One region of the Paenibacillus sp. FSL R5-0914 genome, then DNA from elsewhere that is predicted to be linked to it. Evidence: riboswitches for the same ligand, from Rfam matches in the RefSeq annotation. Region 1 holds a riboswitch; each other region holds the start of a gene.
What was found. Region 1 has a riboswitch for cyclic di-GMP ahead of MKX60_RS04745 (NPCBM/NEW2 domain-containing protein). Riboswitches for the same ligand answer to the same signal wherever they lie in the genome.
Positions count from the first base shown of each region.

Region 2: linked by a shared signal. The riboswitch ahead of MKX60_RS24550 (bifunctional diguanylate cyclase/phosphodiesterase) and the one ahead of MKX60_RS04745 (NPCBM/NEW2 domain-containing protein) in region 1 are both predicted to bind cyclic di-GMP.
Region 3: linked by a shared signal. The riboswitch ahead of MKX60_RS01495 (choice-of-anchor A family protein) and the one ahead of MKX60_RS04745 (NPCBM/NEW2 domain-containing protein) in region 1 are both predicted to bind cyclic di-GMP.

Region 1 is NZ_JBBORH010000001.1:1,082,431-1,093,137, forward strand. Features, by position in the region: gene MKX60_RS04710 (SDR family oxidoreductase) at 13-774, shown strand; gene MKX60_RS04715 (alpha/beta fold hydrolase) at 895-1,689, shown strand; gene MKX60_RS04720 (sensor domain-containing diguanylate cyclase) at 1,730-2,719, shown strand; gene MKX60_RS04725 (leucine-rich repeat domain-containing protein) at 2,735-3,586, opposite strand; gene MKX60_RS04730 (Crp/Fnr family transcriptional regulator) at 3,706-4,389, shown strand; gene MKX60_RS04735 (EAL domain-containing protein) at 4,541-5,428, shown strand; gene MKX60_RS04740 (hypothetical protein) at 5,538-6,110, shown strand; cyclic di-GMP riboswitch class I at 6,268-6,354, shown strand; gene MKX60_RS04745 (NPCBM/NEW2 domain-containing protein) at 6,509-10,707, shown strand, end outside.
Region 2 is NZ_JBBORH010000003.1:272,491-283,197, reverse strand. Features, by position in the region: gene MKX60_RS24555 (methyl-accepting chemotaxis protein) at 1-486, opposite strand, end outside; gene MKX60_RS24550 (bifunctional diguanylate cyclase/phosphodiesterase) at 499-2,733, opposite strand; cyclic di-GMP riboswitch class I at 2,853-2,939, opposite strand; gene MKX60_RS24545 (Zn-dependent hydrolase) at 3,172-4,413, opposite strand; gene MKX60_RS24540 (alpha/beta hydrolase) at 4,535-5,407, shown strand; gene MKX60_RS24535 (nucleoside deaminase) at 5,473-5,925, opposite strand; gene MKX60_RS24530 (cytosine permease) at 5,941-7,395, opposite strand; gene arcC (carbamate kinase) at 7,419-8,369, opposite strand; gene MKX60_RS24520 (ankyrin repeat domain-containing protein) at 8,401-9,561, opposite strand; gene MKX60_RS24515 (YlbE family protein) at 9,647-10,707, opposite strand, start outside.
Region 3 is NZ_JBBORH010000001.1:348,974-359,680, forward strand. Features, by position in the region: gene MKX60_RS01475 (ATP-binding cassette domain-containing protein) at 1-772, opposite strand, end outside; gene MKX60_RS01480 (Gx transporter family protein) at 802-1,359, opposite strand; gene MKX60_RS01485 (NusG domain II-containing protein) at 1,343-1,732, opposite strand; gene MKX60_RS01490 (alpha/beta hydrolase) at 2,462-3,397, opposite strand; gene MKX60_RS01495 (choice-of-anchor A family protein) at 3,570-5,300, opposite strand; cyclic di-GMP riboswitch class I at 5,411-5,501, opposite strand; gene MKX60_RS01500 (hypothetical protein) at 5,994-6,386, shown strand; gene MKX60_RS01505 (hypothetical protein) at 6,642-6,878, opposite strand; gene MKX60_RS01510 (hypothetical protein) at 6,994-7,116, opposite strand; gene MKX60_RS01515 (peptidase G2 autoproteolytic cleavage domain-containing protein) at 7,347-9,380, shown strand; tRNA gene MKX60_RS01520 (tRNA-Thr) at 9,894-9,965, opposite strand; gene MKX60_RS01525 (MTH1187 family thiamine-binding protein) at 10,061-10,369, opposite strand.

The DNA of each region.
Region 1 (10,707 bases):
GAGACTTCCAACATGAAACTTCAAGACAGAGTTGCAGTTGTTACCGGAGCAGCCTCGGGTATGGGGAAATCTATCGCAGAGTTGTACGCTAAAGAAGGTGCTAAAGTAATAGTAGCCGATCTTAACCTCGAAGGTGCGGAACAAGTCGCAGCAGGAATCGTTAGTAATGGTGGAGTAGCTAAGGCGTTGAAAGTAAATGTTGCTCTAGTCGAAGATATCAATAACATGATTGATACCGCAGTAAATGAATATGGAACGCTAGATATACTAGTGAATAATGCGGGTATTATGGACGGCTTTGAGCCAGTTGGTGATATTAATGATGAGAGATGGGATCTTATCTTTGACATCAATACCAAAAGTGTAATGCGGTCCACACGTAAAGCGCTACCTATTTTCCTCGAAAAAGGAAAGGGCGTTATTGTGAATACCGCTTCTACCGGTGGCGTAAGTGGTGCTCATGCTGGAGCAACTTATACTGCCTCCAAACATGCGGTAGTAGGCTTGACGAAAAATACAGCTTTTATGTATGCCAACAAAGGCATTCGTTGTAATGCCATCGCACCAGGAGCTACTGCCACTAACATTAGTGCTTCTATGAAAAATATTAATGAGTTCGGCATGAGCCGCACTCAACTAACACAGGCTGTAATTCCTCGTGTAGGTTCACCTGAAGAAATCGCACAAGTTGCGTTATTCCTGGCTTCAGATGATTCCAGCTTTGTAAACGGAGCAGTCCTCGCTGCCGATGCGGGATGGACTTCAGCATTCTAAAATTAGATATCATAAAAACTCCGCTAGAGATTACTCTAGCGGAGTTTTTTATGCTCTTGATATTTCCAGGTGAACCCTTCAAAATAGAGAGAATGCTAACTATAGAGGGAGTTATATGAAATGAACGATGTTAAGGCGCGGAATCATGTAAAAGTGATTGGAGAAGGAGAAAGAACCATCCTTTTTGCACATGGATTTGGGTGTGACCAGAGCATGTGGCAGTTTATCACGCCTTCTTTTGAGAAGAAATATCGAATCGTTCTATTTGATTATGTAGGTTCAGGTAACTCAGATTTAAGTGCATATACAACAGATAAATATCATACGCTCCACGGCTATGTACAGGATGTATTGGATATCATCGAAACGTTGGAACTCAAAGATATTATTTTTATAGGTCATTCGATTAGTTCTATGATCGGGATGCTTGCTTCGATTGAGCGGCCGGATTATTTTGATAAAATGATTATGATTGGTCCTTCTTCATGTTATTTAAATGAGGGGGATACTTATTTCGGAGGCTTCGAGAAGAGCGATATTACCGAGCTTCTGGAGATGATGGAGATGAATTTTGCTGGCTGGGCTAGCTTTATGGCACCTCTTGCTATGAACAACCCTGACCCAATGTTAACGAAAGAGCTGGAGCGCAGCTTTATCTCGGCAGATCCTGTTATTGCAAGGGAATTTGCAGAAGTTACGTTCTTTTCAGATCATAGAGGAGATCTACCTAAGGCTACAATCCCTACACTTATTCTACAATGCTCGGATGACAGTATCGTACCTATAGCGGCTGGAGAATATCTACATAAACACTTGAATAATAGCACCTTCCGGTTAATGGAGGCTAAAGGGCATTACCCGCATATAAGCCATCCTGAGGAGACCATCACTTTAATTAATGAATATCTTACGTAAGCTAGATGAGATTATGCTGTGTTGAAAGGATATTTAGATCATGGATGACCGATTAAGATATGCGCCTTGTGGCTATGTTTCTATTACCCATGAAGGAATAATCAAGGATGTAAATCAGACGTTCTTGGACCGTATGGGGTATAAGCAGGTTGATTTGGTGCATAAGCATTTTGAATCTATCATGTCTACGGCAAACAAGCTTATTTTTCATTCATACTTCTATCCTTTTATTAATCTAAATGGACATGTAGAAGAGCTATTTATCAATTTGAAGGACAGCAAGGGACAAGCCGTCCCTTACTTGTTAAATGGCAGACGCCTTGAGTGTGAAGGTGTAGAGGTCATTGATTGTATTTTAGTGCAGATGGGCAAACGTATTGATTATGAGCTAGAGTTACGATCTGCGAAGAAGCAAATAGAAGAGGCTTATTGGGAAAAAGATCAGGCGCTGGCAAAGCTCAAACAAATTCACCTGGAAATCGAGCAAAAGCAAGCTGAATTGCTGGAGATGAATGCCGTTTTAGTAGAATTATCTAATACAGATAAGCTGACTGGGCTGAAGAATAGAAGGTTTCTTCAAGAGAAGCTGGAAGAGCAGATTGCAGGGTATGGCCAAGTTCAAGCAGCATTTTCGCTGTGTATTATAGATATTGATCATTTTAAAAAAGTGAACGACACCTATGGGCATCAGACAGGTGACTATGTGCTGGAGAAAATTGCGAGTATCTTGAAACTGCAATCTCATAAAGAGGATATGGCGGTTAGATATGGCGGTGAGGAATTCATACTTCTTTTACCTAATACAGACATCTCGGAGTCAAAGACTATAGCTGAGAATTTACGGCAATCTATCGCGTATTCAACTTGGGAAATGGGCCGGATTACGGTGAGTATTGGTATAGCTACATTTATTCCAGCTGATTCAGAAACCACCCTTCTGCAAAAAGCTGATCAAGCGCTCTATGCCTCTAAAGAACAGGGGAGAAACCGCGTCACGCATAGCATAGATTTGAATGAAAAGCTTCTTTAACAGGGGGCTTTTTTGTTATTTATAAACGATACATCCTCTTTGCTCTAATTCCTCTAAAATGTCTATTTTTTTTAAGTTGTGATTCCATCTTAGATCCAGTTTCTCTAATCGTTCAAGCTGTAAAAGGGAATTCGGGATTTCTTGCAGGTTATTATCTCTTAAATCAAGCTCAACAAGGCTGCTCAATTGACCTATCTCCTCAGGCAGCTTATTCAGTTTATTTTTTCGAAGGTTAAGTCTTCTTAACTTGCTTAGTTTACCGATGGATGAGGGCAGTTCAGTGATTCGATTATCACTCATATCGAGTATCCGCAGTTCTTCTAAAGCACCCAAATGCTCTGGCAATACGACCAGTTGATTACCGTAAAGATGAATCTCTCTTAACCCTTTAATTTGTGTGATCGAATCAGGTAGACGTTCTAGCTGATTATAATACAGCCGCAATTCAATTAGACTGCTCATTTCGCCTATACGGGTAGGTAATTGCTTGAGATGATTATCTGTTACGTTCAGATACTTGAGTTTCTGGAGATTACAAAGATGCTCCGGCAGCTGTTCGAACTGATTATTACTTAGGTATAGAAAAGAATCCAACCCCCGTAGTCCTCCTATGCTTTCCGGCAACACCTTTAGTCGATTATGGCCTAAATCCAACATTCTTAAGTGAACTAAACGACCGATATTCTCGGATAACCGCTCGATGTCATTACCTGCATAATTTAGTACCTCTAATTCATCATGAAGGAAGAGTTGATCGGGAATCTCTTTAATATGGTTGTTGTACATGCTCAGTTCTAGTAGAGGATTGCTCTCAAACACGATCTCTGGCGTTTCTGTAAGTCCTTTTCCGTCAAAATTATATCTCATGGAAGGTTCTCCTTTGTTATTGGTTTTGGCATCGTTACGATAGAATATAACAGGATGATGATTTATTATCTGTATGTTGGCATACAAAACTATGGTGTGTTTTAGAAAGGAATAATGAGATGGAAGCTTCTTTTTGGACTGGCATTCGCTTCTTTCAGGGTTTACCCTCGAAGGAGATCGAGGCGGTCTCAAGACTGTTCACTTATAGGGCCTATTCCAAAGGTACTCTGGTGTTTGCAGAATCAGATCCGGGAGATCACGCCTATGTTATCTATTCGGGAATTATTAGGGTGTACGCTACTACGAAGGGGAAAGAGCATACCGTAGATCTTTTTGGAAAAGGGGATTTCTTTGGTGATCTGGAAGTGATTCATCCCTCTAATGTAAGAGTGTTATCCGCGGTGGCTATGAACGATACAGTATTATTTGAGATTAAACGTGAGCCTTTTGAGCAGATGCTTGCCGATTATCCATTGATTAAGGAACAATTGATGCTGCTGCAAATGGACCGTTTATTTTTATCGAATCGGTTATTACATGAAATGAAATTTCATGATGCGAGAGCGCGTGCGATATTTACACTAAGAAGACTACACCAAAGATTCGGAGTAGAGGAGCAAGGCAAACAGAGGATTGATCTTCGACTGACCCATCAGCAGTTCGCGGATATGATCGGAACGCTCAGGGAGACGGCTACCCTTGTGCTTAAAGATCTGCAAGAGCAAAAGATTATTGATATTCAACATCAGCAGATCACCGTGTTAGACCCGACGTATTTACTAGAGTATACGGATTTCGATTGAGAAGAGCAGTTCCGGGATCTTTTTCAGAGAATTGATTATTAAAGGGGTTATGAATGTGGCATGTAATCATTGTGTAGTAAGAGAGCTGAATTTTGAAATCAAGGCTCATGGTGAGCTTAATCTAAGGATTTTACCGGAGGTTATTCATCACTTGAGTAGAAGTAATACGATACATAAGGTAGAAGAAAATGTGATTACGATTAAGGAGGCTGGGGTGCGGGATTTTCTAGATTTCTGTAATGACCATATGGAGTCGGAGCAGTTTGAATTCCGTATAGATGACCAAACATGGAGACCTCTATCCGAATTACCCACTGTGCTTGATATGGAGTGGATTGATGAGGTTATAACTAAGGGCTTAGTTACTTGTCACTTCCAACCGATTGTGAACGTACGGGAAGAGATTTTTGCATACGAGCTCCTATCCAGATTTAAAAAAGAAGATGGGTCCCTTATCTATCCTAATGAGGTTTTTGCGGCGGCACGGAATCGTGGGCGTTTATATGCTTTAGACCGGTTATGTAGAATGACTGCTGTAAAATATGCTGCACCCTTAAATAAAAAAACGTTTATTAATTTTATCCCAACGTCGATCTACGCGCCAGAGTTCTGCTTAAGATCAACCGTTGAACTGGCCAATCAATTAGGCGTCGATCCCTCTCTTTTTGTCTTTGAAGTTGTTGAGACGGAGAAAGTGGATGATCTCGCTCATTTGAAAGCTATTTTGACATATTACAAGGATCGGGGATTTGAATACGCTTTAGATGATGTTGGCGAGGGCTTCAGCACGATCGAGATGTTATTGGAGCTTAAACCCCATTACATGAAGCTGGATATGAAATATGTTCAGGGTGTGTCCAGCGATCTGAACAAACAGGAAATAGCTAAACAATTTTTAGAAAAAGCTTTAGAAATCCAATCCGTTCCTTTAGCAGAAGGTGTGGAGTTTAGAGAGGACTTTGAATGGCTTAAGCAGAGTGGTTATCAGTTGTTTCAGGGATATTTATTTGGAAAGCCTGATCCGATTCCCAAACAGTGATCCTAATGAGTATAACTCCGTCTAGAGGATGAGATGAATTTCAGGTCAGAGTCTGAGTACAGCCAACCCCCGGGGTTGTATAATTAAGGTAATTGAGAAGGGGGACGGGATGGATATGAAATGGCATAAGTACATCACACACTGGGCGGATTCTAGAGGGTTAGGTGGACGAGAAATTGATTATCAATGGCCGTCTCCATCATTTCCGGTGGTAAGTATTCGCAGCAATTTGGGTCGATACTCAGGTCAGGGGTATGGTCACGGAAGCAAGCCACAAGTGAAGACAGCTGTTGGATTAATTGCTATTGGAGATGTAGCTGTAGGCTTGATTTCCATAGGTGCGATAAGCGTAGGGGTTCTATCCGTGGGTGCAATATCACTAGGAATGTGGTTAGCCCTTGGAGCGATAGCAATTAGCTGGCTTGGCTTCGCAGCTGGAGCGATTGCCATTGCAGGAGTGGCTGTAGGCGCGATCGCGATAGCCGAAAAAGCGTTGGGAGCTGTCGCCATAGGTGATACGGCATTTGGGGCGGTAGCCATAGGACGGATTGCTGGGGGAGCAGTAGCTATTGGCCAATGGGCATATGGTCTAATCGCAGTTGGCGAGCATGGCTTCGGGTTAATTCCCATCACGGGCGATGTGTGGAATTGGTTCCGGCGTTTGTTTGGTGCGGGGAGTTAAGTAGACCTCCAGTCCTAAAGGTTCCTCTCTCTTCCGGGATAGTCGATAAAGAATATCTATCACGATAGAAAAAGTAATTGCAATTACCTATTCGGATTTCATACCAATTAATCATGCGATCAGATGTAGCGTTATGTTACTCTTTGTAATGTATTCGAAACTTCATAGGCAAACCTATGGAAATGTAGGGACGCAAAGCTATAGGGACTAAGGTTATCATAACTATTGTCAGCCAGCTGCCAAAGAGTGTATTACGCTTTTTGTTAAAGTTTAATAAAAATTAAGTCTTAGTTTTTATGCGACTTTATACGCAATCAAGCTACTCTTTTGGGGTAGTTTTTTTTGTGCCTATTTTTAGGCACGGAAGAGATTCATATTACATCTGGGGGGTAGAAAAGATGAAAAAAATGATTGCGATCGCTACATCGGCAGCCATGTTAGCTAGTTTTTCGAGTGAGGCAGGTTATGTTTTAGCAAGTGATGTAAGCAAGGTAAGTGTAGTGAACACTGTAGTACAAAGCAAGGCTGACCTATTCAGCAATGCGTCAGTTATTCCGTTTGATCTGTACGGCAAGGCTATCCTAAGCGCTTATAATGATGTTTTTAGAATGAATCCTGCGAATATTAAATCCATTACCAATAACGGTGGCAACTACTCAGGTTCACCTATAGCTAAGGCTATGGATGGCGATATGAGTACGCATTGGGAAACGGGCAAACCGAACAGTTCAACGTTTACGAATGAGGTTGTCTTTGTTTTCAATGAGTCCACTGAATTAAATAGAATCGTATATGCTGCAAGACAATCCAGTGCAAAGGGGAAGGGGTTTGCTCAGGAATTTGATATTTATGGTTCAACTACGGATGCAGGCGATTATACGCTAGTATCCTCTGGAGAATATAAAGGCGGAGCAGGTGACGTAGTAGAGATTCAGTTTGCACCCACAGCCTTCAAGAGACTTAAATTTGTCTTCAAAAAAGCTAACCAAGATTGGGCGAGTGCGGCTGAGTTTTCTTTTTACAAAGAAGATACCGTATCCGCTAAAATGAAAAATTTATTTACAGATGATACCTTGAGTCAAGTTAGCGCAGCATTTAATACGGTGGGGAAATTAACGGCTTTAGAACAAGAAGTGCAGACACATCCACTGTACGCGCAGTTTCAAGCAGATATAGAGAATGCAAAAGTACTGCTGGAGAATCATCAAATAGAGGCAACAGCGGCTAAGGTTTCGAAGCTAAAAGGCTATGGTACAGCATATGAAAATGCCTATAGCGAAGCTTATAGAATGCCTAACTCTAATGTATCAAAAGTAACGGTGAACGGTGGGAGCTATCCAGGTACGAAACCGGAATACATGCTCGATGACCAGCCGAATACACACTGGGAAACGAACAAAAACAATGATGACAGCTTCACGAATGAAGTCGTGTTTGAATTAGCGCAAGCGAAAGTACTAGATAGATTGGCTTTTCTGGCTAGAGATAATCGTAAAGGCTTCCCAGAGGCTTTTGAAATTTATGCATCAGAAACAAGTAAGGGAGAAACCTTCCAGCTCGTATCTAGCGGAACCGCGACTAGTACGAATGATTTTCTGGAGTTTAAATTCGAACCTACGAAGTTTAAAAGATTGAAATTCAAGTTCACAAAAGCCAATATCAACAGACCCTTTGCAGCTGAATTTAGATTTTATACAGAGGATAAAGTAAGTGAAGCTGTAAATGGTATTTTCACAGATGGCACGATGAGTGCGGTTGTTCCTGCTTATAATAGCGTCGAAGCAATCAACGAATTAGAAGAAGCGGCAAAAGTACATCCGCTCTATCCAATCCTGAAAGATTCTTTGGATTTAGCTAAGAAGCTAGTGAATGGTGAAGTTCAAACCGAAGGCACCATCATTGAGGCGGAACAACGTGGAGATATGAAAAAGCATGCGCAGGAAAATCTGAGAATTGGTTTCGGTACGAACAACCAGCCTACAGGTCTCGTTGCAATGCCTGGAGATACAATCAACGTTTATGTGGACGCAGCTTCGAGCGATAAACTACCTTCTTTAGTCTTTTCTCAACAAGAGGCGGCTTGGAATGTTTGGGCTAGAGGTGTGCAATTGCGTCCAGGTAAGAACATTATAACCGTTCCTGAATTTGCTACGAATAGTTATTATGCACATGAAGTGACTAAAGGCGGTACAGTGTATATCGTCAATCCATATACAGCAGAGGAACAAGGTAAAGCACCTATGATCCGGTTCGAGGGGCTTACCAAGATCCCTATGATGACCAAGACTACAGATCCTGAACAATTTAAAGCCTTCTTAACCACCTATAAACAAAAATTAGATGAAGATAAGGCAGCGCATCCGAATGTTCAAGATCGCGAGCTCATCGATGTGGTGGAAATGGTCAGCGATCATGTTATTTTCACAGGAACTGCGACAGAAGCTTATAACAAGTTTATTACGCAAGAAAATGATCCGCTGGGTACCGTCACCGGCTATGATACTTGGATGAAGACGATCTTTGACTTCTATGGCTTGGATGGCAGTAGTGTGATTCATGATGCGAAGCTAATTCGTGAGAACATCCGATTGATGCAGCCTTATGGTGCGATGTATGCAGCGGGAGATCATACAGGGATACAAATTGGGACCGTAGGGACGATGTTAGGTGATTTTAACAAAGTCTATCCAGGCTGGGGATTGAATCATGAAATAGGGCATCGCTTGGCGATGGGTGAACGAGAATATGGTGAAGTAACCAATAATATGGTGTCTATGCTGATGTCAGTCTATGCGGACTCGATGGATACTCGTATTCCTTTTGAAAGTGATATTTATAAATATGTAATCGAAGAAAATAAAGTGGTTATGAATCAGCAGGGCTTATTTGCACAGCTCGGTGCCTATTGGCAGTTAGAATTGGCGCATCCGGGTTACTGGACAGAACTGACCAAGCTGTACCGCGAGCGGAAGGTCTCCCTTCCGAACGGCGACAATTCCAAGCAGCAGTATTTGGTGGAGTTCTCCTCTGAAGTGCTGGGGTTAGACTTAAGTAGCTATTTTGCCAGACATGGCTTCACTGTGAATCCTGAAACGAAAGAGAAGTTAGCTAAATACCCAGCACCGAAAAAGCTCTGGTATTTAAACAATTCAGTGGTTCATTATGAGGGAACAGGAATAGCAGATAAGAATGTTGCGATAAAGGTTAATATCACGCCTAACACTACTGCTAAATCGAACACCTTAAGCTTCAGTATGGATAAGGATCTTAAGAAAGATTTCTTAGGTTATGAGGTGTATAGAGACGATAAGTTAGTAGGGTTTACTGGGACTGACCAGTTCGTGGACACGAATGTAGATAGCAGCATCAATTATACGTACAAGATCGTTGGTTATGATAAGAAGCTGAGCCCACTGAAGCCGGTACAGGTTAAAGCCTTCAAGCCAGCGTTATCTGTTGAAGATCAAATCACGTTAAAGCTTAATCAAGCTTTTGATCCGATGAGCTATGTAAAAGCGACTAACTATCAAGGAAACGATATTACTGCTAATGTCACCCTGAAAGCAAATACCGTTAATGTAACGCAAAAAGGCGACTACGAAGTGGTATATGAAGTGAAGAACGAAGGGGTTACAGAAACCAAAACTACACTGGTTACGGTAACGAGTGACTATGCTTATCTTTCGGATCTTAATGCCAAGTCAGTCGTTGTTGGTTGGGGTGAATTAAAGAAAGACAAAGCCGTTTCTGGTGGAATCATCACCCTTGTTCGACAAGGGTTAGCTGCGACCTATACCAAGGGAATCGGTGTACATGCGAACTCTGAAGTTGTTTATGATATTGAGGGTAAAGGTTATGACTTCTTTGAAAGCTACATCGGGATCGATCAAGCGATGAAAGGAAAGCCATCCTCTGCAACCTTTGAAGTGTATGTAGATGGAGAGAAGAAATTCGCGAGCGATGTTTTCCGAGCAGGGACAGAGCATGAATTTGTGAAAATACCTGTGACAGGTGCGCGCGAAGTGAAGCTGGTTACCACAGATGCTACAGACGGCAATGCTTCAGATCATACGGTATGGGCGGATGCGAAGTTTACGAATACTTCAAGCAAGCCTACTATCACAGTGCCTGAAGAGACAACGTTTATTAAGCTGAACAGTGAATTTGATGTTTTGACTGATGTTACAGCCGTTGATAAGGAAGATGGTAACTTGATTGGAGCCGTTGAGGTAAGTCCGAATGGTTTCACTTCAAGCAAAACAGGCACTTACAACGTCGAACTGTTAGTTACAGACCGGGATGGGAATACAGCTGTGCAGACCAGAACAATCGTTGTGTATAGCGCTAGTAAATACTTGAGTGATACAGCTTGGCAGTCGGCAAGAACGGATTATAATGTTGTTCGTAAGGATAAGGCAAGTTCTAACAATCCGATTAAACTAATTGTAAATGGCGTAACCAAAGAGTTCACTAAGGGTTTAGGAACGCATGCTAACTCCGAGATCGTGTATAATCTGGCGGGTGCTAATTTCGAATATTTTGAAACATATGTAGGGGTTGACCGAAATATCCCAGAGCAAAATAATTCTAGTGTGAT
Region 2 (10,707 bases), on a different contig from region 1:
TTCATTTCGTTTCATATTTAACGCTTCAAGATCAGAGATGATATCTTCAGCAGGATCATATGTAGGGGTATTTAGCATCTGTTCAAGCATTGGAAGCTGAATTTGCCTATACTGTTTCGTTAATGATAAAACTTCAGCATAAATCTCCTTTTCGTTTGGGAGGGAACGTGTTTCTTCATACTTATTCAAGATTTCATTGTTTTCAGCTTGAAGCTCAACAACTTTCTGATAACTCTCTTGAAGTTCGCTTGGATCATGACTAGCGATCATCTTATTCGTTAAGGTTACTATTTCATGATTATTAGATTCGAATTTCCCAAGTGCATAAACTGACGTAAGATCGTTCTTATACATACTTCTAGAGTTCGCATACATATTGCTGAAATACACACTACCAACGATCGCAATGATCAGAGCACCCAACAATAATATTGAATTTGTAACAGTAATTTTGCCTACGATAGTCCAATTTCTCATTTTCCTCATGCTTTGCACTCCCTATGTACTTTTAATTAAGCTTTCATATTCTGCTACTGGCATTGGTTTCGCGAAATAATAACCTTGAGCGATTTCACAATCTATTTGTTTCAAAAAATCAATTTGCGCCTCTGTCTCAACTCCCTCTGCCACAACTTTCATATTTAAATCCCTAGCTAGCTTGACCATACTGGCAATTACTATCTTCCCTGTCTCATCATTTGACTTACTCATCAGAAAAGCCCTGTCTAACTTAATGACATCAGCAGGGAAATATTGCAATACATTTAAGGAACTATAACCTGTCCCAAAATCATCGATAGCAATGGAAAATCCTTTACGTTTCAACTCCAACAAAATATCTCTAACAAACTCTAAATTTTGGAATACAATAGACTCGGTCAGCTCTAACTCTATCAATCTAGCAGGTACCTGGTACCTGTTAATAATATTCGTCAAATGGAGCAGGAAATCATTATGATATAGGGTTATAAGCGATATATTCACTGAAATCGGAAGTGGCTGGATTCCTTCCTGGATCCATTTACTCAACATGATACATACTGATTTAAACACCATTAAATCTAATTTCACGATAAAGCGATTCCTCTCAAATATGGGGATAAATACTGCAGGAGATATAAGTCCCTTCTGAGGATCATTCCATCGAACCAATGCCTCAGCGCCATGAAAACTGTTCACTCGCAGATCCATTTTCGGTTGTAAATATACTATAAATTCACCATTTGTCATGGCAGCATCCATCTTTCTTACGATGTCTTGCTCTTCGTGTATCTGCAATAGCAATTGTTCGTCAAAGAAAGTGCATGAGCTCTTGTATCCACCTTTAATGGACTTACAAGCGATTCCTGCTCGGTCAATACATGTGAGGATATCGCTCTGACGATCATCTATACAGTAAATTCCACAATTAATCACTAGCCTAAAACCTTCTTCATTTCCAAACGTATAGTCGCTCATTTGTTCAGTAAGTACTTGTATACGGATGAATAATTCCGCCTTATTGTCATACGAAGTGAAAAGAATAAAACGATCACCCCCTAAGCGTCCAATGACATCCTCGTCTAATGTGTTTGCTGTTAAGCTATTAGCCACTTGAATCAAAATGCTATTTCCTTCATGAAAACCGACAATTTCATTTATGTATTTAAATTGTTCAATATCAAATTGCAACACAGCAAACTTTGTATTCGGTTTCTCTTTAAGTAAATACTGAGCATCTATAACAAATTTATTCGTTCTAGGAAGATGTGTTAACTCATCCTCAAAGGCAATCCTCTCCATCTGTTTCCTAATTTTGCTCTTATTTAATAGAATGTTAACAAATATGATCAATAATAAGACAAACATGATTACACATAATAAAAAAGTCGCCTGACTCATTTGAGACGCTTTGGCCATGATCACATCTTTCGGTATCACGGAGAGAATATACCAGTCCTCAACCCCCTGGATGCCAGAATAGCCAACCATTTTGCTATCTCCGTTAATCCAAAATATTCCTACTCCAGATTTTTTTGCGGTTATGTTCTCTTTAAAGATTTGCAGTTGTTTCTTATTTCTAGAATCAATACTTATACTTTCGAATATGTTATCAATGGACTTATCCTCTTCGAGATTCTTCGATTTGATAATGACTTGTCCCTTTTGATCAATGATTTGAGAATAACCATGACCTTTAAAGAAGGAAACTGCAAGAGCATCATAAAGATCCTGTGTATATTTGCTGGCAGATAAAGCACCCTTCACTTCACCTTTAAACTTAAGTGGACTATTGATCGTGATAATTTCTTTATTAGAGATCTTATCTAAGAATGGATCAGAAATACTGCTAATACCCTGAAGAGCTTTTTGGAATCCTACTTCATCTGATACATCAAACATCGTCCCATCTGATGCGTAAGCTTTACCATCTGGGCTGTTGATGCTAATTCGAATAAAATTATATTTTTTATCAAAGTGATGCAGATATTTTTTGGTCTTATCCCAATCCATATAATTGATTTCCGAAATAGAATCAGCAATTCCATCTAATGAATCTAATCCACCCTGTATCATATTTCCAATCGATCTACTCGCATGTATCGTAGCTTCTGATGTAGCAGCAACCGCTTCTTGCTCATAAGAGTTAGCAGTCCATTTTATGAAATAGTAAGAGCACCCCCAAAATATCAACGTTGCCATTATGACGAGGCCTATCATTCTCCATACTCTCAGTGGTTGTGTTTGATCCATGTACTATCATCCTTTTTCCGATTTATTACGTTTTTATTAGAAAACGAATTAAAAAAAGCCGCTATCAGAATGATAACGGCTGCATATGCATCAAAAAATAAGATCAAGAAACTCCAACTGCATGCAACCGGCTGTCATATCTATATGTAGATTTAGACCCTATGGCTTTGTGTCCCTACTTTTCAATAGGTTTACCAATATTCTGTTTTCACTATTATTAGTCATAAATACTCTATTAATAATAGGTTGCTTCCAAAAGACCTATTTCCGTAGTGAATTTTAATTTTTCCATGGGAAAATTTTCACAAATATCAATGTTAACTTTAATATAATATTCATTAATGTAAAGCAACAATTCTGCGAACAATTATAAAATTAGATACTAAAGCCCAATGTAACATTTAAATATGTCACATTGGGCTTATTTCTCAACACGAACTATGTTTGCCTTACAAACGCATAACGAAGAACAGCTTCTTCTAGAATATCAATCCCCATAATGATATCATCTAAATCCGTATATTCATTGGGGTGATGACTAAGTCCATCAACGGAGGGAACAAAGATAAGCCCTACTGGGCAAAGTTTGTTCATGTTCATGGCATCATGCCCTGCACCACTGATCATCCGTTGACTCGATATCCCCTTCTCTTCACAAATGGATTCTAGAGCATGAGTGATCTCATCCGATAATAAGACAGGTTCCTCGGAGATGATTTCCGTACTCGCAATTTCAAGTTGTCTGCTCTCTTGTACTGAGGCTATTGTCTGATATAAATGATCTAACACACGTTGCCTGGATGCCACTGAAGTAGATCTGATATCAATTTTAATTTCCACTTCTCCCGGAACCACGTTCATAGCGCCATTCAAGATATCTATCACCCCTAGCGTCGCAACCGTTCCAAATTCTTGTTCGAGTTTGGCTGCTTTCTCAAGCGCAAGTGCTATTTCTGAGGCACCCAGAAAAGCATCTTTTCTCATATTCATAGGTGTCGTTCCAGAGTGGGATGCCTTCCCTGATATTTGAATATGAAGCCTCACGGGTGCAGCAATTCCAGTCACAATTCCAATTCTTTTATTATTGTTTATTAAGACAGGACCTTGCTCAATATGTAATTCAAAAAACGCTTTTAATTCTTCATTCTCTCTACTCGCCTGATCAATACTGTTATAATCCAGTGCACATAGCGAAAATGCCTTTTCCATTGTAATACCGTCTTTGTCCTTCAAAGATCTATATTTCTCCTTCTGAAATAACCCTGACATTATTTTGCTGCCTACTGTTGAAATACCAAAACGCGAAGATTCTTCACAGGCAAATGAAATAATTTCGATGGGATGATCCGTTTCAATCCCTTTTTCGTTTAGACGTTTGATCACTTCCAAAGCAGCCGTTACACCTACTACACCATCGTACTTCCCACCTTGATATACCGTATCCAAGTGAGAGCCCATTACAACGGGTGGGAGCCCTTCTATCTTCCCACTTCTTCTAGCAATCACATTTCCGCAATGATCCATCCGAATATCTAAATTTTCAGCCTTGCACATCCGCATAAAAGCACTCGTACATGTCTGCTCTTCATTTGTATAGGCAATTCTAGTGATGCCCTTCTCACCCGAGTTATATTGATTAATATTATCAAATAAAGCCTGATATCTTCTCTTTCTATCCATGCTAATATCTCCAATCCTGGGTATTCATGATTATGGTTTCATCAAAATTCGTGAATGATATACAATAGAGGTAGTGCTAGTCTTTAAAAATTACTTACTTGATGAGGTGTAATGGATAGCTATGAAGAAGACCATTATTTTTAAAGAAAATGACTCATTTACAATTAAAGCTGATTTTTATGAAACAAACCGTCCCCAAGCCCCTGCTATTGTGTACATTCACGGAGGCGGTCTACTTTGGGGTGATCGAGAAGATCTATCCGAGGAAATGATACAACTTTACACTAATAATGGCTTTGCGCTATTTTCGATTGACTATAGATTAGCCCCTAGGTCCACCCTATCTGACATCCTTGAAGATGTCCAAGATAGCCTTCTTTGGTTAGAAAAGGAAGGACCAAAACAATTCTCCATTGACCCCTCGAGGATCGCTGTAGTGGGAAGCTCAGCAGGTGGTTTCCTTGCACTAAGCACAGGAATGTTTACCCATAAGCCACGTGCGATTGTCTCCTTCTATGGATATGGCGATATTAGCGCTCCATGGGCACTCGAACCAAGTAAATTCTATTGTGAAAAGGATATCGTCTCCATGGGGATTGCAAAAGGTACAGTGTCCGATCAAATCATTACGAGCGCAAGCGTTGACGAGCGTTTTCTTCTCTATTTATATGCAAGACAATCCGGTCGTTGGATCGAAGAAGTGACGGGCTTGAATCCTTCTCTACATAAGGAAGAACTCCTCAAATTCTGTCCTATTCATCATGTAACTAAGGAATTCCCCCCTACATTGTTACTGCACGGAACGAACGATGTAGATGTGCCGTATGAACAATCGGTATTCATGAGAGCTGCGCTAGTGAAAGAAGGAGTACCGGCAAAGCTTATTACTATTCCAAACGGAGAGCATGTATTTGAAAAAGATTTCGATAACCCTGTTGTGCAAAAAGCTCTTCATCAGGTGATTGATTTCCTTCAGCTTCATCTTGCTGAGTAGATCTGTAGAAGAACAGGAAAATCCGGCACTAAAATAGTGCCGGAAAATATAGTAGACCGCATGAATTATTTCTTGTTTAATTCGTGGAAATGCGTCCATAAATGATCGCAATCTTCTCTAGCTTCCACTTTAATCATATTAACAACACTCTCATCATGACCCACAAAATATTCGCGAAGGTGAATGTCAGAGAAGCCGTGCTCTTTCGCATCATCTCTTGTGCTGCAATAATGAACTTCTTTAACACCTGACCAAATAATAGCGCCCATACACATCGGACACGGTTCACATGTGGCATAAATTACACAATCCGATAAGTCCATCGTGTCTAGCTTTTTGCAAGCTTCTCGGATAGCTACCATTTCCGCATGTGCGGAAGGATCCGTGTCTCTCATCATTGTATTGCTAACCGCTGCAATCACCTCATCGCCTCGGACAATCGTTGCACCAAACGGGCCTCCAAATTTCTTGTTCATACCCTCGATCGTTGCATCTACGGCCAATTTCATGTAATCCATTTCAAAATTCCTCCTCTAGTTTAATTGGGATGATTTTAGTGTTTTGCTAAAGATGGTGTATAGAACAAAAGAAACAATTAAGCCACTAAAGAAAGCAAAATCATTCATCCTAACTAGGAAGGGGATACCCTTAAGAAATGCACCTGACATAGGAAGGATGAAGCTGACTGCTAGAACAGCCATCGCAACAGGATTGTAACCATTCTTATATTCACCATTGCTGCCTGCTGGGACATAGATATTATCAAGATTTAATACTCTTTTCCGATGAATAAAGAAGCTTGAAAGCATAATGCCCGCAATTGGACCAAAGATGGACCCAATAAAGCTATAGAAGTAGAATAAGGTCGTTGTACTTTCTACAAGCTTCCATGGCAAAATCAAAGTTCCAACAACGGCTGTTAAGACACCTGCAGTCTTTACAGTGAATTTTTTCGGGAAAAGAGATGACATTTGCAAGCCAGCTGGCAATAGGTTTGCAAACACTACGAAGGCGATTGCTCCTACGTTTAGCGCTAGAATCAATACAACAACAGCGAAAGTGTTTTCAATTTTATCAATGGCATGAACGATATTGAAAATCGGTTCACCAAACGCAATTTCTGTACCCGCGATTAAGGCCACACAAGTGATAGCAAAAAGAATATAAGACAAGATAAACCCTAATGGCAATCCAATCATAGCCGCTTTTGGTGATTTCGCACGATGTGTGAAGTCCGACATATTCACAACAGGACCCGCCCAGTTAGATACCAATGCACTCACGCAAGCAATAAAGACTAATGGACTTGAGCTTGGGTTCGCTGGTACATACTCTAAAATCGGACCAAACCCTTCAGCAATCTTGATCGCCCAAACAGCAGCACCAATAATAAACACATACACTACTGGGGAAGACCAGTTACCGAACTTACCTAATGTTTTCATTCCACCTAAGAACAACAGAACCGTTGCTGTCCAAAGAATCGCATAGGAGATCATTGTCGGGAATGCTAACCCGAATAGTGTGAAGCCACCGCCTAAATCCATATAATTCGGAATAAATCTAGCAAATATAACATTTAATGATTCTGCACCAACAACGGTAGTGGTTCCAAAGAATACTAATCCGGCAACAAGTCCTCGTATCAATGCCGGTATAATTGCTCCTTTTACCCCAAATGAATCACGAAGCAACATCGCGAATGGCAGCCCATATTTGGAGGCAGAATATCCGTTTAAAGCATAAAATGCGGAGACAATAATGGCCGAAAGCATAACGGCAAAGAGCACCTGTGTTGTATCCAATCCTAAGACGAAGAAGCCTGCAACTGTCATATACGACATAATATTATGAACAGCACCCATCCAAAGGGTTATATAGTTGGACATTCCCCAGTCTCTTTGCTCAGGCTTTTTAGGCAGTAACTCCTCACCGTAACCGTATGATTTGTACCTATCATAATTTCGTTCCAACTTTGCTTGATCCATATCTACACTTCCCCTCGCTTAAATTACTTCACGATATGAGTGCCTGCTTGTTCATTCATCGCATCCTTCAAGCTTTCCGGATTCGTAATAATAACTCGCGTTCCGCTTTTCTCTAAGAAGCTTAAACTCGCCTCGATTTTAGGCAGCATACTTCCTGCTGGGAAGTGATTTTCTAGCACATATTGTCTGGTCTCATCAACCGTCATTTTGGATAGCTCCTGTTGATTCGGCTTACCATAGTTGATGCATACTCTAGACACTCCCGTTGTAATAATTAAGGTCTCCGCATGAATTTGTTCTGCTAAAAGACTCGTTGCAAAATCCTTATCGATGACTGCATCAACACCTTTGTACGTGTTATCATCAGACTTCACGACTGCGATACCTCCACCGCCTGCAGCGACAACGACAAAGCCCCCGTTGATTAATGACTTAATCGCGTCTTTCTCCACAATATCTATAGGTCTTGGGGATGGAACTACTCTACGGTATCCTCTGCCAGAGTCTTCTACAAAGCTCCATTCCGGATGTTCTTTTTTCATTTCTTCCGCTTGCTCTTTGGAAAAGAAGGATCCTACTGGTTTCGTTGGATTCTTGAAATTAGGGTCTTCTGAGCTTACTTCGACTTGTGTAATCACCGTAGCTACATTCTTGTGGATCCCTCTAACTGCAAATTCATTAATTAAAGCTTGTTGAATTAAATAACCGATTCCACCTTGTGTATCGGCTCCACAATTCACTAGTGGAACAGGAGACATGCCGGCAATTTCATGTGCAATCTCAGATCTTCTTAGTCCAAACCCTACCTGTGGTCCGTTACCATGAGTAACGACGACATTGTAGCCTTCTTGCACCATATCAACAATATTGACGACAACTTCTTTTACTGCTTCAGATTGGTCATGAATCGAATCCAGCCCATTTTCCTTGACCAATGAGTTCCCGCCAATAGCAACGATTACAGTCTCTTTCATCTGATGCCTCCTATGTTGCAATTCTTATTCGCTAACCGAGTAACTCAAGAGATTGCTTTTTGTGTGAGTGGTATAACGGATTCGTTGGATCATTCTTAATTGCGTTCTCGATAGCCTCAATGGCCTCTTTATGCTTACCAAGCGATCTTAGACTGTTCGCCTTATGAAAGGAGAAGTCATATCTATTCGGCTGAAGCGCTAGCAGCTTATCCATCTCGATAACTGCTTCTTGGTGTCGCCCAAGTTCTCTTAAATAATTGGATTTGTGGTAGCGATAGAACGTTTCATTAGGTGCCAGCTCACAGGCTTTATCATATTCCTGAAGAGCCTCCTCCGGTTTTTTCCACAGTCTTAAACAATTCGCTGTGTAGAAATAAAATTCTAAATTAGCAGAATCCATAGATAAAACGCTTTCAAAGCATTGAAGTGCCTCTTCGTATCTCTTTAATTCCTGCAAGAAATAACCTTTATAATAGATGAAATCCAGGTTGTCAGCATCCACTTCTAGCGCTCTATTGATGATGGATATAGCTTCTTCATATTGATCGTTGTTAGCGAGAGCCTTTGCCTGCTTCACATATTCGTTATTTTCTTGGAAGCTTTGTTCTAGAATCTTCACGACTTTATGTTGACCGTTCTCTTCGGCACGTTGTAGGGATGAGAGCCCATCTCGATCAGGCAAATGCACATCTGCTCCTGCATGAACAAGCGCTTCAATAATGTCAGAATATAGTCGTCCGCCATTCCCCAATATGACTGCTTCAAGTAGGGCTGACCAGCCTAAGTCGTTGACATGATTCACTGGAACCCCAGCATCAATACACACTTCTACTGTTTTTAAATAGCCCTTTTCGCTCGATGGTAACAGCGCTGTTCCTCCAAATCGATTCACGCTCTTCAAATCAGCTCCACCAGCAATCATGAGACGCAGGATTTCATAAAAGCCATTTGCTGCTGAGCAAATAAACGGTGAGAGTTGTGTAATATCTCTAGTGTTCACGTCACTTCCTGCTTCTATTAACCTTTTAGCAATCGCGATTTGATTGTTTTGAGTTGCCGCCATTAACGCTGTTCTCCCTGCAGCATCTTTATATTCAACACTGGCACCTTCGCCTAATAGTTTCTCAACAGAAGCCAGTTCTCCCTGTTCACTCGCCTCAATAAGTTTTGTATTCAAGGATAGACTATCCAAAATTGTTCACTCCTTCACAGCCTAGCACGAAGATGTTCGTCTAGTTCGAAATAAGAATGGTGGGCTAAGCAAGTTAGCCCTCTTCTTATTTAATATTTTCACTTAATGCAAGTAATGCTTGTTCAAATGCTTCGATTGGAGGGTTAACGATACCTGCACCAATCATTCCAATCCCCGCATCTTTATGTGCAATGGCTGTATTGATAATCGGCATAATTCCTGTTTGGATGACTTTTTGAATATCAATACCTGTTGGAATCCCTATAAAGTCAAGCATTGGAATCGTCACGTTAGGATTTTCAGTGGTTGTGATTTCTGCCATTTTTGTGGTGTAACTGATTGCATCATCAACGGTACCCCCCACAAGCGAAACAATAGCCGGTGCAGTTGCCATAGCAAATCCGCCAATTCCATAGGTCTCCGTAATCGCACTGTCACCAATATCAAGACCAGAATCCTCAGGTTTGTAACCAGCGAACATAGGACCAATTACTTGTTGTGCAGGACCTGTAAACCACACGTTTCCAGCGATTCCACTCACACGGATACCGAATTCCACTCCGTTACGAGCCATTGTGGTAACAATGGTACTATTCTCAATGCCATGCGCAGCATCAAGGGCACATTTACATAGCGCCATCCATGTCGGACCCGAGAAATAATCGCTGCTGCTAACGAATTCAAACACTTCTTTTTTCTGCTCAACAGTGAAATCGGTTTGGATAATATAAGGCGTTAGTGCTTGAATGAGCAGGGTTGTTCCAGCTACATTTCGGTTATGACACTCGTCCCCCATATGAAGGGCTTGTGAGAGCATTAGGCGCAAGTCAATCCCATTTGGATTAAGTTTCATCGCATCTCTTAAAATAGGACCCAATACATCTCGCATCCAAATCAAACGCTGGATAACACTCTCGTCATTAGCACCCATACGAAGGATTTTGGACATTTGTTCACTTAAATTTGTATAGGCAATATTTCCATAAGTTTTATTCTCAACAATATGCATAAACATGGAAGCCGATGTTACACCAGCCATGGAACCAACACAGTTATGTTCATGACATGGCGAGAAAATAATCTCTCCAGACGCGGCTAGTACAGCTGCTGCTTCAATATTGGGGGCAAGTCCTTCAAATACAATAG
Region 3 (10,707 bases), 730 kb from region 1:
GACGCCAAGGATACGGCTCACACAGATGGCATTTTTGCAGAAGCTCCTCGTTCCGGAACAGCTCCGCCGGTGTAACATCAGCAGCTAAACCACCTCCATGCAGCGCAAGCACCCGATCCGATGCCAAAATTTCATCTGCATCATGCGTAATCATAAGGATCGTATACTTTCCTTCCGCTCGCATATCCTGCAAAATACCAAGAAGATCATTTCTGCTTCCTTCATCCAACATAGAAGAGGCCTCGTCAAAAATGACGATGCCTGGTTCCATAGCAAGAATGGAGGCGATAGCGACACGCTGCTTTTGGCCTCCAGACAGCTCACCTGGGTGTTTGGACAGCAGATGATTTATTCCCAGCCTCGTCGTATAAGAGTGCAGCCGCTCAGCCATCTCTGCGTACGACAAACAAAGCCCTTCCAGGCCGAATAAGATATCTTCCTCTACAGTGGCTCCAATAAACTGATTATCTGGATTTTGGAACACCATACCGATGCATTGCCGAATGCTTCCGATCGTTTCCTCACTCAGTTGCATACCACTAACCACAATCTCGCCAGCACTCTTAGGCAGCAAAGCATTTAGTAGCTTAACTAGCGTAGACTTCCCGCAGCCATTGGGACCAACCAAGCTAACCCATTGTCCCTGAGAAATAGATAACGTTATATTTTGAAGAATCGGATGCTCAGGATCATAACCAAACGATACCCCATCCAGAGAGATGATAGCTTGTCCTTCTCCCTCTAATTCTTGACCTTCATATGATTCATTCATGTTAGTCATCCTTCCGCTGATGTGACTAATCAGTCCAAAAACTCTTCAAACAACGATATTTTTGACAATGAAGCCACCAAATAACGGACTGCATAGCCCACGGCAATTCCTGTTACTACTCCAGTGATTAGCAGCATGGGAAGATAATAAAAAATACTAAGGGATGAGAATACCATAGAAGCTGCCAGCAGCTGACCGATATTATGTGCAATCCCACCAGCTATACTAATGCCGATCAAGCTTATACTCTTGCCTTTGCCACTAATCAGCATTAACACGAACATTACAACAAAGCTAAACAGCGAACCGAATAAACTGAATAGTAAGCTTGAAAAAGTACCTAGCAAAAATGCAGTAAGCAACGTTTTGAGGATGACAAGCAGGAATGCGTCCCGTCCACGTAAAAAGTAAATACAAGTCAAAATCATAATGTTAGCTAATCCTAGTTTAGCACCCGGCACCAGTCCCATTCCTGACAACGGAATCTGCGCTTCTATTAGACTAAGCACTACTGCCACTGCGGCGAAAATCGCAATAATTACCGTTCTTTTTAAAGCTGTTGCAGATTCACTACTGGACATAGGCATCTATATCATCCTCCCCCGACGCACTTGTGATTTCCACTAATACTCTATGCGGTAGACAGACAATCGTCTGTTTGGGCAGGGTAATAAAACCAAAACCTAGGCATACTTGATCCGGGCAGTCGGCATCGTACATTTCAATCCCGTAATCATGCACCTTCAAGAGGTTATAGCCACGTTCGGTACGAACCTCAATGGTTTGTTCTTCTTTTGTAAGCTTTACCGTTTTAAATAACTCGCCGTCCACCGTTACATTGGCTACGAGATTTTTACCGGCCCCACCTTTATCATCATTGTCCGAAAACCATCTCGGTGCGAGAAAAGCGAGCGCAGCAATCAACACGATGGAAATCAACCACACATCTGCGCGTTTCATAAAAATCTCCCTTATTTTTTAATTAAAATCCAGACTTATTAATTATAACGGTCTACCCTCAATCCTTCAATCAATGTTGGGGTTTAATGTAAGTTTTAGAGGCCAGTTCACAAAATAGGCACGCAAAATAACCCCCACAGCCCCATTTACTCTGGCTTTCTAGCTTTTCCGAATTAATCCACAAATAATCCAGCATACGATATATTCAAATCAAACGCTCTCTCTTGCTCTGCTTGTTCCCCTTCCAAATCAAACAACCCTTATCTTGGAATTCATTATTATATTTGCCTTTTAAACAATACTGTGTTATATTTATATCGTATTTGTTTTCGATATATTGTATATCCCCATCAAGAAGATGTCAGGCCGACTATTTTACACTTCGGCAATTTGGACACAGAGGCTTCATGTTTTCTTGCAGAAACTTTCCTTTTTATGAGACTAAATTCGAAATATAGCATTCCGATTCACACTGGCGCGGTCAATGGAGCCGCAAGGGCAAAAGAGAGGTAGGGCTTTTGTCGTATTGGAAGGATTATTCTCGCCACACGGCTGCTGGAAATAACAAGGAATTAAGACACCCGTTACTCACGAACGGCGGGGGATGAATATAACGAAAAAGCATGGCTGTACGAACCTTACATAAGGACACATGCCATGTGTGGAAAAATATAGGCGCCCGATAACCGCTACCTAGCGGATATCGGGCGCTGTCTACGTTCAGGGCATCTAATTTACATACTGATTCACAAAAGCTGTTACTACGTTTATATACCCCGTCTTATCCATATCATAAGCTAACCCATGCCCTGCTTGTGGCACTACGAACTTCTCTTTGGGACTCTGACATGCCTCATACAATTCATTCATCATACTATATGGTACAAAATTATCGGCATCCCCATGAATAAAAAGAATCGGCACCTTCGCCTTCCTCACCTGTTTCAAGGCAGACGCTTCACTAAAACCATACCCTGCTTTCAAACGAGTAATTAGACTCGCACTTTGAATAAAAGGGAAACTTGGCAAGCGATACATACGCCGTAGTTGGTAGGCTAATTGTGCTTTAACTGAGCTGTAAGCACAGTCCGAGACAATAGCTTTGACCTGCGGCGGGAGATTTTCACCTGAGGTCATTAGCACTGTAGCACCACCCATAGATACCCCATGAAGCACAACTTGAGCACTGGGCCCAGTCTTTTCTATTATATATTCAATCCACTGCAAATAATCCTTGCGCTCATGCCATCCAAAACCAATATAATTCCCAGCGCTTTCCCCATGTCCCCTGGCATCGGGAATCAGGATATTAAAGCCCAGTCTCTCGTAATAGATTTTGGCGTACGCCCCCATATCCTTCCCTTTTCCAGAATAACCATGAGCTAGAATCGCCGTACGACCTTCAGCACGATCCGAAAGGAGCAAGTACCCTCTTAGTTGTAGCCCGTCCTCAGATGTAATCTCCACATTCTCAAAGCTCTGACTGGAGATCCAATCCTTCCCCTCACCCCAAGAAGCCCCGGCAACCGGGGGATCAACCTTCAAATCACGATTATTACTCAGGAATTCCTTCGGTGCTCGTTTAATAGCAATTCCATAAAAGAAAAAGCCCGCATAGATCAGAGCTCCTATGACGATGACAGCGCTAATGAAGAACCATACCAATTCATCTTCCCCGTCCTTTCCTCATATCCGTTGTAAATCAGTATAACATCTACTTAGAATGCGCCAAAATATAACAATCACAACAAAAGAAAACCGCCATCGGAATATGTCCCGAAAGCGGCTTTACTATTCTTCACGGCATAACTTGTATTCAAGCTACAATCACCGTTTATTATTTCTTGCTCGAGAATCTATTTCTCATTAGTAATCCAATAAGTGCAAAACCTAGACCAGTTACATAATAAGGGACTGAACTTGATTCTCCCGTTTTTGGAAGTTCATCCACAGGTGGATTACCTAGCGGGATTGTATCATCCACTACAGCAATATCCTCTGGTGACGGCGTTGGTGTTACTGTCAATACTGGTCCTAATGGAATCTCCTCCTCATCAACAAGTACCTCTGTGTTGCTCGACGGTGTTGGTGTTGATGTTGGTACTGGTGCTGGAGTCGACGAAGCTACAGGGCCCAGCGGCACAGGATCATCATTAACAACGACAGTGCCAATTACAAATGATGGTGTTGGTGTCGGGAACACCGGAGGCTCAGATGTTGGCGTTACTTCTGACGACGGTGTCGGTGTTGGCGTCACTTCCGACGACGGTGTCGGTGTTGGCGTTACTTCCGGCGACGGAGTTGGTGTTGGCGTCACGGTCGGCGTTGGTGTTGGTGTCACGATCGGCGTTGATGTTGGCGTCACGGTCGGCGTTGGTGTTGGCGTCACGATCGGCGTTGGTGTTGGCGTCACGATCGGCGTTGGTGTTGGCGTCACGGTCGGCGTTGGTGTTGGCGTCACGATCGGCGTTGGTGTTGGCGTCACGGTCGGCGTCGGTGTTGGCGTCACGGTCGGCGTTGGTGTTGGCGTCACGATCGGCGTTGGTGTTGGCGTCACGGTCGGCGTTGGTGTTGGCGTCACGGTCGGCGTTGGTGTTGGCGTCACGGTCGGCGTTGGTGTTGGCGTCACGATCGGCGTTGGTGTTGGTGTCACGGTCGGCGTCGGTGTTGGTGTCACGGTCGGCGTCGGTGTTGGTGTCACGGTCGGCGTTGGTGTCGGAGGTGGTTCTTCCCCTCCATATGGATACCAATGCATCTGCACCCCACCAGCAAATCCCTTTGCAATCAGCGTCCCATGCAGTTCACCGGAATTATAAGTTACTTTTGCAAGCGGAGCTAGGATAGTTCCTTCTATTGTTAAACTTCCAATATCAACAGTGCTAGCTTCATAAAAATTAAATAATACCTTGTTAGGGCTACCTCCCCAGATTTGAAAGCTTGGAATGTTAACTGAACTTCCGCTAACGTTAATGATAACTGTGGCGCTATTTGCAATATTAAACTGTAAGCCATTAGCACCAGCGAAATCGGCAGCACTAAGATTAAGAACGTTAAATGGTTCCGGAGCATCAATCGTTATTTTCCCATATTCCTTTTTGAAAGTTCCTATTGTAGCAAGCGAAGAGAATTCATTAGAACGTCCAATAAGAAATTGCTCTTCAGCATCAAAATCAATAGGAGTCCCTTTTCTCGCTGGTTCTTTAAGATCTACACCGTTGCTGGAAAAAACACCACCATAAACGGATGCTCCATGAACAGTCCCATTAGTAAAACTGATGTCATTACCAGCAATAAGAACATCTCCACCTGGATTATCCTTGGATACGCCGTAATTCTGCAAAGTAATATTACCTTTGGCCGCAAGGCGCCCATGAACCTGATCATTAGATTGTTTGAAATCGCCAAAAATAAAAGTATTAAAATTCCCTGCAATACCTAACACAGGTGTAGGAGTATAGGGAAGCACCTCCCCAGCCGCATTTACCAAATGACCTCCAGAAAGACCACTACCTACTGTCAAAATCCCCGCTAATATTAGTGCTAGCAGCGGTTTCATTCTTCTTTTCAAAAAGCACACCTCCTAAATCTATGATTTATATTCAATCAGAATAATTACCAGAAACTCTAAAGGACCTAACAACAAAAAAGACCGCCAAAAAAGAAGTGGAATTCCCTTCTCATGGCAGTCGGACGGTCATAGCGCATTTAAGACACTTTAGACTCCTGGACTTTGCGTCCCACCCTTTCAGGCGGTTTGCTATTATCATGATAATATATGTATTGACTTGCAGATTAGAACTAGCATTTTAAGCATCCTATTAAATAATCGTCTATGACTTTTAATACTTTTGAACTAATAATAGTTTAGCGCTCCATCCCCACAATTGTCAATCAATTCCTTTTGATATTCATACGCGTAAGCAAGCACAAAAAAAAGCGCCTAAAGGCGCTTCACACAAAGGTTTCCCTTTAATTTTAAAGTAACTTTATCCAACCTAATATCGATATCCATAATGGAATACTTAGAATCAAACCAAATACCATTCCACGGCGGAGACTTCCTTCCTCATTCATCCTAATTCTCCCTTTATATAAGTCTGAAGCATTATTTTTTATTATTACAATTTTAATATATTTTATTCTTTCTAATTTAGTTGTGAATTCAATCACATTGGACTAGCTGTTTAGAAATACCATTGATTATTTTTGGAATATCGGGGTAGAATACGAATATACGTTCCCATTAGAGGTGATGAGATTCATGAATAGAGCTGAAAGCAGGGACAACATGCTGGTGAAATCTTATTTATTGCTTCCGATGATTTTATCAGCTTTCGAACGGGACTCCGCCATTCTATCTGCACATTTACGAACACCCACCCCCTATCTGGAGGTTCTTGAAACAGCCGCAGCAGTTGCTACAACAGATCTAAGAGATGTTCGTTCGGAGATGAGAAAACGGGGAATCAAGGTTTATGAGCAGAACAGACTTAACACGGGGATAGAAGCCAAATTTATATGTCGTGGCTACCATGAACGAATGCTGCTGTTAAACGACATTGTCGCTGCCCAAGCTGCCATTCATATGCGCAGATATCTCGGTCTGGATATTTCATCTTTTAAGAGCTATGAAGAGCAGTATCAGATTAAGTGAAGTAGCGAAGAAGCTGCCCCCCTCCCCCATTTAATTAGCGAACAAAAAAATAGGCCTTACCATGGGAGTTGGCAAGACCTGAGAGATTTATACCACAAAACACTGGGGGGTGTTTGGTGTCTTCAATATATACCTTGAACCTGAAAATAAGATGATGCTCACATGAAAATTACATTAAAAAACTTCAATTCGTCGCTTAGGCTAGATCCGGATGCTCCCATAAGCTTAATCTACCTTTAGCCGGGATAGGATAACTCAGCGAAAGATCATTCTCAAGTTTCCAAGCAAAGCGGCCATCACTATAGTCACCAAAATCATATTCGTTCCCCTTATCCATTCCCTCAGGTCCAGTACCGGTGGAACCTCATAACACCCCGTGAGCTGACCTGTCGCAATAATAGCTCCTGTCGGCAAATTATTCGCTGTATGACCATGCTTCGCCAATATCGATTTGAACGGTTCCTGTTCCCATATTTTCTTATCTATACTCATCTGGCATGAATCCCCGACGCTCCACGGTAGGCTAATCTCCTTGACCGAGCTTCGAATTGTTTTTCACCAAGAGCAATCAACTTTGCCCAAGGCTGTCGTATCGTTAAACATCGCATCATACCCATCCCTTCAATCCATCCAGAAGATACAGAAAAGCGCGGTCTCCGAATTCCCGGAATACCGGCTGTATAAGCATTGTAAGAATGCCGGTGAATGGAATTGCCCCCGGACTACGCATTACGAGTGTTCCCCCAGCATATTCTACAAAGTTCTGTATGGTACAGTTTTGTTGCTCATTATAAGGTTCTATAAGGTTTTGTAAAGTTCCTCATGATGGTAGAAGAAATGGTGGAATGATATTCATTCTATCAAACTATTGCGTATATATAAAAATTTAGCAGTATGTCCCTTTCTTAGAAACTATTTCATCCATAATATAGTGATGTATCCAAGGAGAGGAGATGGAACATGTCAAACGGTTGTAATACAAATGCTTACGCTCCCTGTTCAACAGCTGAAGGCAATTCAACTGCAGCAACGGGAGTGGCGTCACACGCAGAAGGCTTTAGAACGCAGGCTGTCGGCGATACTTCCCACACTGAAGGAACATTGACTATATCAAGAGGGTTTGCTTCCCATGCCGAAGGCTTACTCACTCAGGCAAATGGTCACCTGTCACATACAGAAGGAGCAGATACTTCCGCATACGGTCCGGCTTCTCATGCGGAAGGAAGCTCTACTGTAGCTATCGGCGGCGCCGCTCATGCCGAGGGCTTCCGCACTCAGGCAGTAAACGAAGCTTCTCATGTGGAAGGGTCGCTGACCATCGCACGAGGTGCTTCAGCCCATGCGGAGGGTATACAAACTCAGGCGAACGGTCCAGCATCGCACAGTGAAGGATTCAATACATTTTCCGGTATTGATACCGCCCATGCCGAGGGCAACTCGACCGCCGCTACCGGATCCGCCTCTCATGCGGAAGGCTATCGCACTCAGGCAGCGAACGATGCCGCCCATGCCGAGGGCACACTCTCGATCGCAAGAGGTCCATCCTCCCATGCCGAAGGAAAGGAAACCCAGGCAAATGAGAACGCCGCCCATGCGGAAGGGATTGAGAGTATTGCCAGCGGTATCGGTTCACATGCCGAGGGCAGCAGAACCACCGCTACCGGAGGCGCCGCCCATGCGGAAGGCTTTTTAACCGAGGCAAGCGAGGACGCCGCGCATGCAGAAGGGATTGAGAGTATTGCCAGCGGTGTCGGTTCACATGCTGAAGGCAACTTCACCGCCGCTACCAAAACCGCTGCCCATGCGGAAGGCTTTAGCACTCAGGCAAACGATAGCGCCGCGCATGCAGAAGGGATTGGGAGTATTGCTGATGGTTTCGGTTCACATGCCGAGGGTAATTCGACCACCGCTATCGGATCCGCCTCTCATGCGGAAGGTCGTCGCACTCGGGCGGCGAACGATTCCGCCCATGCGGAGGGGATGGACTCGATCGCGAGTGGTCCATCTTCCCATGCCGAAGGCCAAGGTACTGAAGCATCGGGACTAAATTCACATGCGGAAGGCTTTCGAACCCGAGCCACCAATAACATGACCCATGCTGAAGGGGCGATTAATGTTGCCAGCGGTCCCATTTCGCATGCCGAAGGACAATTAAATACAGCCAACGGAAATATATCTCACGTGGAAGGAAGCAACAATACAGCAGGTGGTGCCGTCTCACACGTTGAAGGCCAGCAGAATATCTCTGTTGCTGATTTATCTCATGTCGAAGGATTAAACAATGTGGCGAACCATTTCGGGTCACATATCATGGGCACGAACGGGGCTACCCGGTTCCCCTTATCCTGGCATCTGGCCAACGGCCTAGTTGTCGGTCCAACGCTTAATGCCGCTGTGCTTCAAGGATCGACCGGAAATCTGTTTCTCGATGGTGCAGTGATATCTCCTGCAGCTGCGGATTATGCAGAAATGTTCGAGACTTCTGACGGACTTCCGATTGACGTCGGATATTTCGTAACTTTCCATGGCGAAGGAGAGATGATCCGCAAGGCTACCGCTGAAGATGAATACATTCTTGGTGTCGTAAGCGCAACGCCGGCAATGATCGCAGATGCAAGTGATTTGCGCTGGCACGATCTGTTCCTTAAAGATGAATGGGGGAGAATCCAATACCACGAGGTGGTTATCCCAGAACTGAAGGAGCCTGATGGCACCGTAACCCGTTTGGCCTTCACCAAATCGGAGCCGGTCCTCAATCCGGCCTGGGATCCTACAGCTGAATATGTGTCACGCCTTGACCGTCCAGAATGGGTGCCTGTTGGAATAGTTGGGAAACTGCGAGTTCGGGACGACGGAACTTGCAGTCCCGGCGGATACTGTTTTCCGAACGCTCAAGGCATAGGGACCGTTTCCACAACGGGCTTTAGAGTGATGAAGAGAACTGGCCCCAACCAAGTGCTTATTTTCATAAATGAGGCCTGGAGCAAAAAGTAATCACGTCATTGTCGCGAGAAAGAAGCCTGCTCCATTGATCTTTTGTTTCCCCCTTCGGCATGCGAGAAACTGGCTGTTGCTTGGGGGCCTGAAAGAAGGTAAGAACGGAAAGCTGGACCAAATCACCGGTATGCTCTAGAGTCCAGTGTGTAGAGAGTTTTCAAATGAAGCAGCAATAATCCGCCAAGCTCATGCTCGGCGGATTATTTTATGTATGCTCTAAATTCAAATCTCTGCCGGACGAAAGCGCCGTCTTCAATCTTGATGAAATTCGGCGTGTACCCCTGCACAATGCCGCCGTAATCCATCATATGGCCGATTAAGTCCGGCTCTTCCCTGTACCATACCGAGTCCTTGGATTGGACGAGTGCGTCAGTCAGGAAGTCCGCACCACTCTTCAGAATTTTATACTTATCCCCCAGAAAACTCTTTATTCAAATAAAGGGTAGAACAATTAAAAAAAGCGCGCCCCTCGAAATTCCAAGAATCCGCGCCACGTATGTTTTTTTTGGATGCTGGTGAAGGGAATTGAACCCCCGGCCTACGCATTACGAGTGCGTTGCTCTACCCCTGAGCTACACCAGCTTAAGGCTGATTTTTCTGTCAAACAAAAAATATTATACAACTTTCAGCCAGAAACGCAAGCCTATTTCTCCCTATTTCCCTACTCTCCCAAACTGCTATTCCACCTGTAGTTTACGCTCCACAGACTCCAGCTTTCCACGGCTAGTGGAGGGTTTATCGCGGCGGTCGTCTATTTTAAGTGAGGTAGAGACACGCTCTGCACCTGCGGCAAAAGGAGACTCGTGCAGCGCTTCGACTGCAGCAAAAATACGCTGAAGAGGCCCTTCGATGATTGTACCCATGGATGTAAGCTCATAAGTAATCCCTTCTACCGTCTTCAGCACTCGCTGCATATCCGCAACATAGCTGCTAAGGCTCGTACTACCTGTTCCAATCGGAATAACGGTTACTTCAGCAATAGGCATGAGAATACCTCCTCGGAATTTTAAAGTATGTGTCTCCTTCTATTGTAACAACTCCACCGCTCTCCCACAAATGATCTCATCTTTATTATGCCCCTTCTTCTTTCCCCAAAATTCTCCGAAATATGACTTTCGCCACAAGTATTTTTTCTAACATGAATTCTAGGGTCATCTGCACTACATTTATGGACTCTTTGTGGCATCTTTTCGGACAATTTATGAATCATTTTTTATATGCCTGTGGATCAATTGTGGATTACTTATGGACAGCCTGTGGATCATTTGTGGAGTACTTTTGAAGAACCCGCTCCCCGCGCGGGTTTTCTAAAAAACTGTTTACA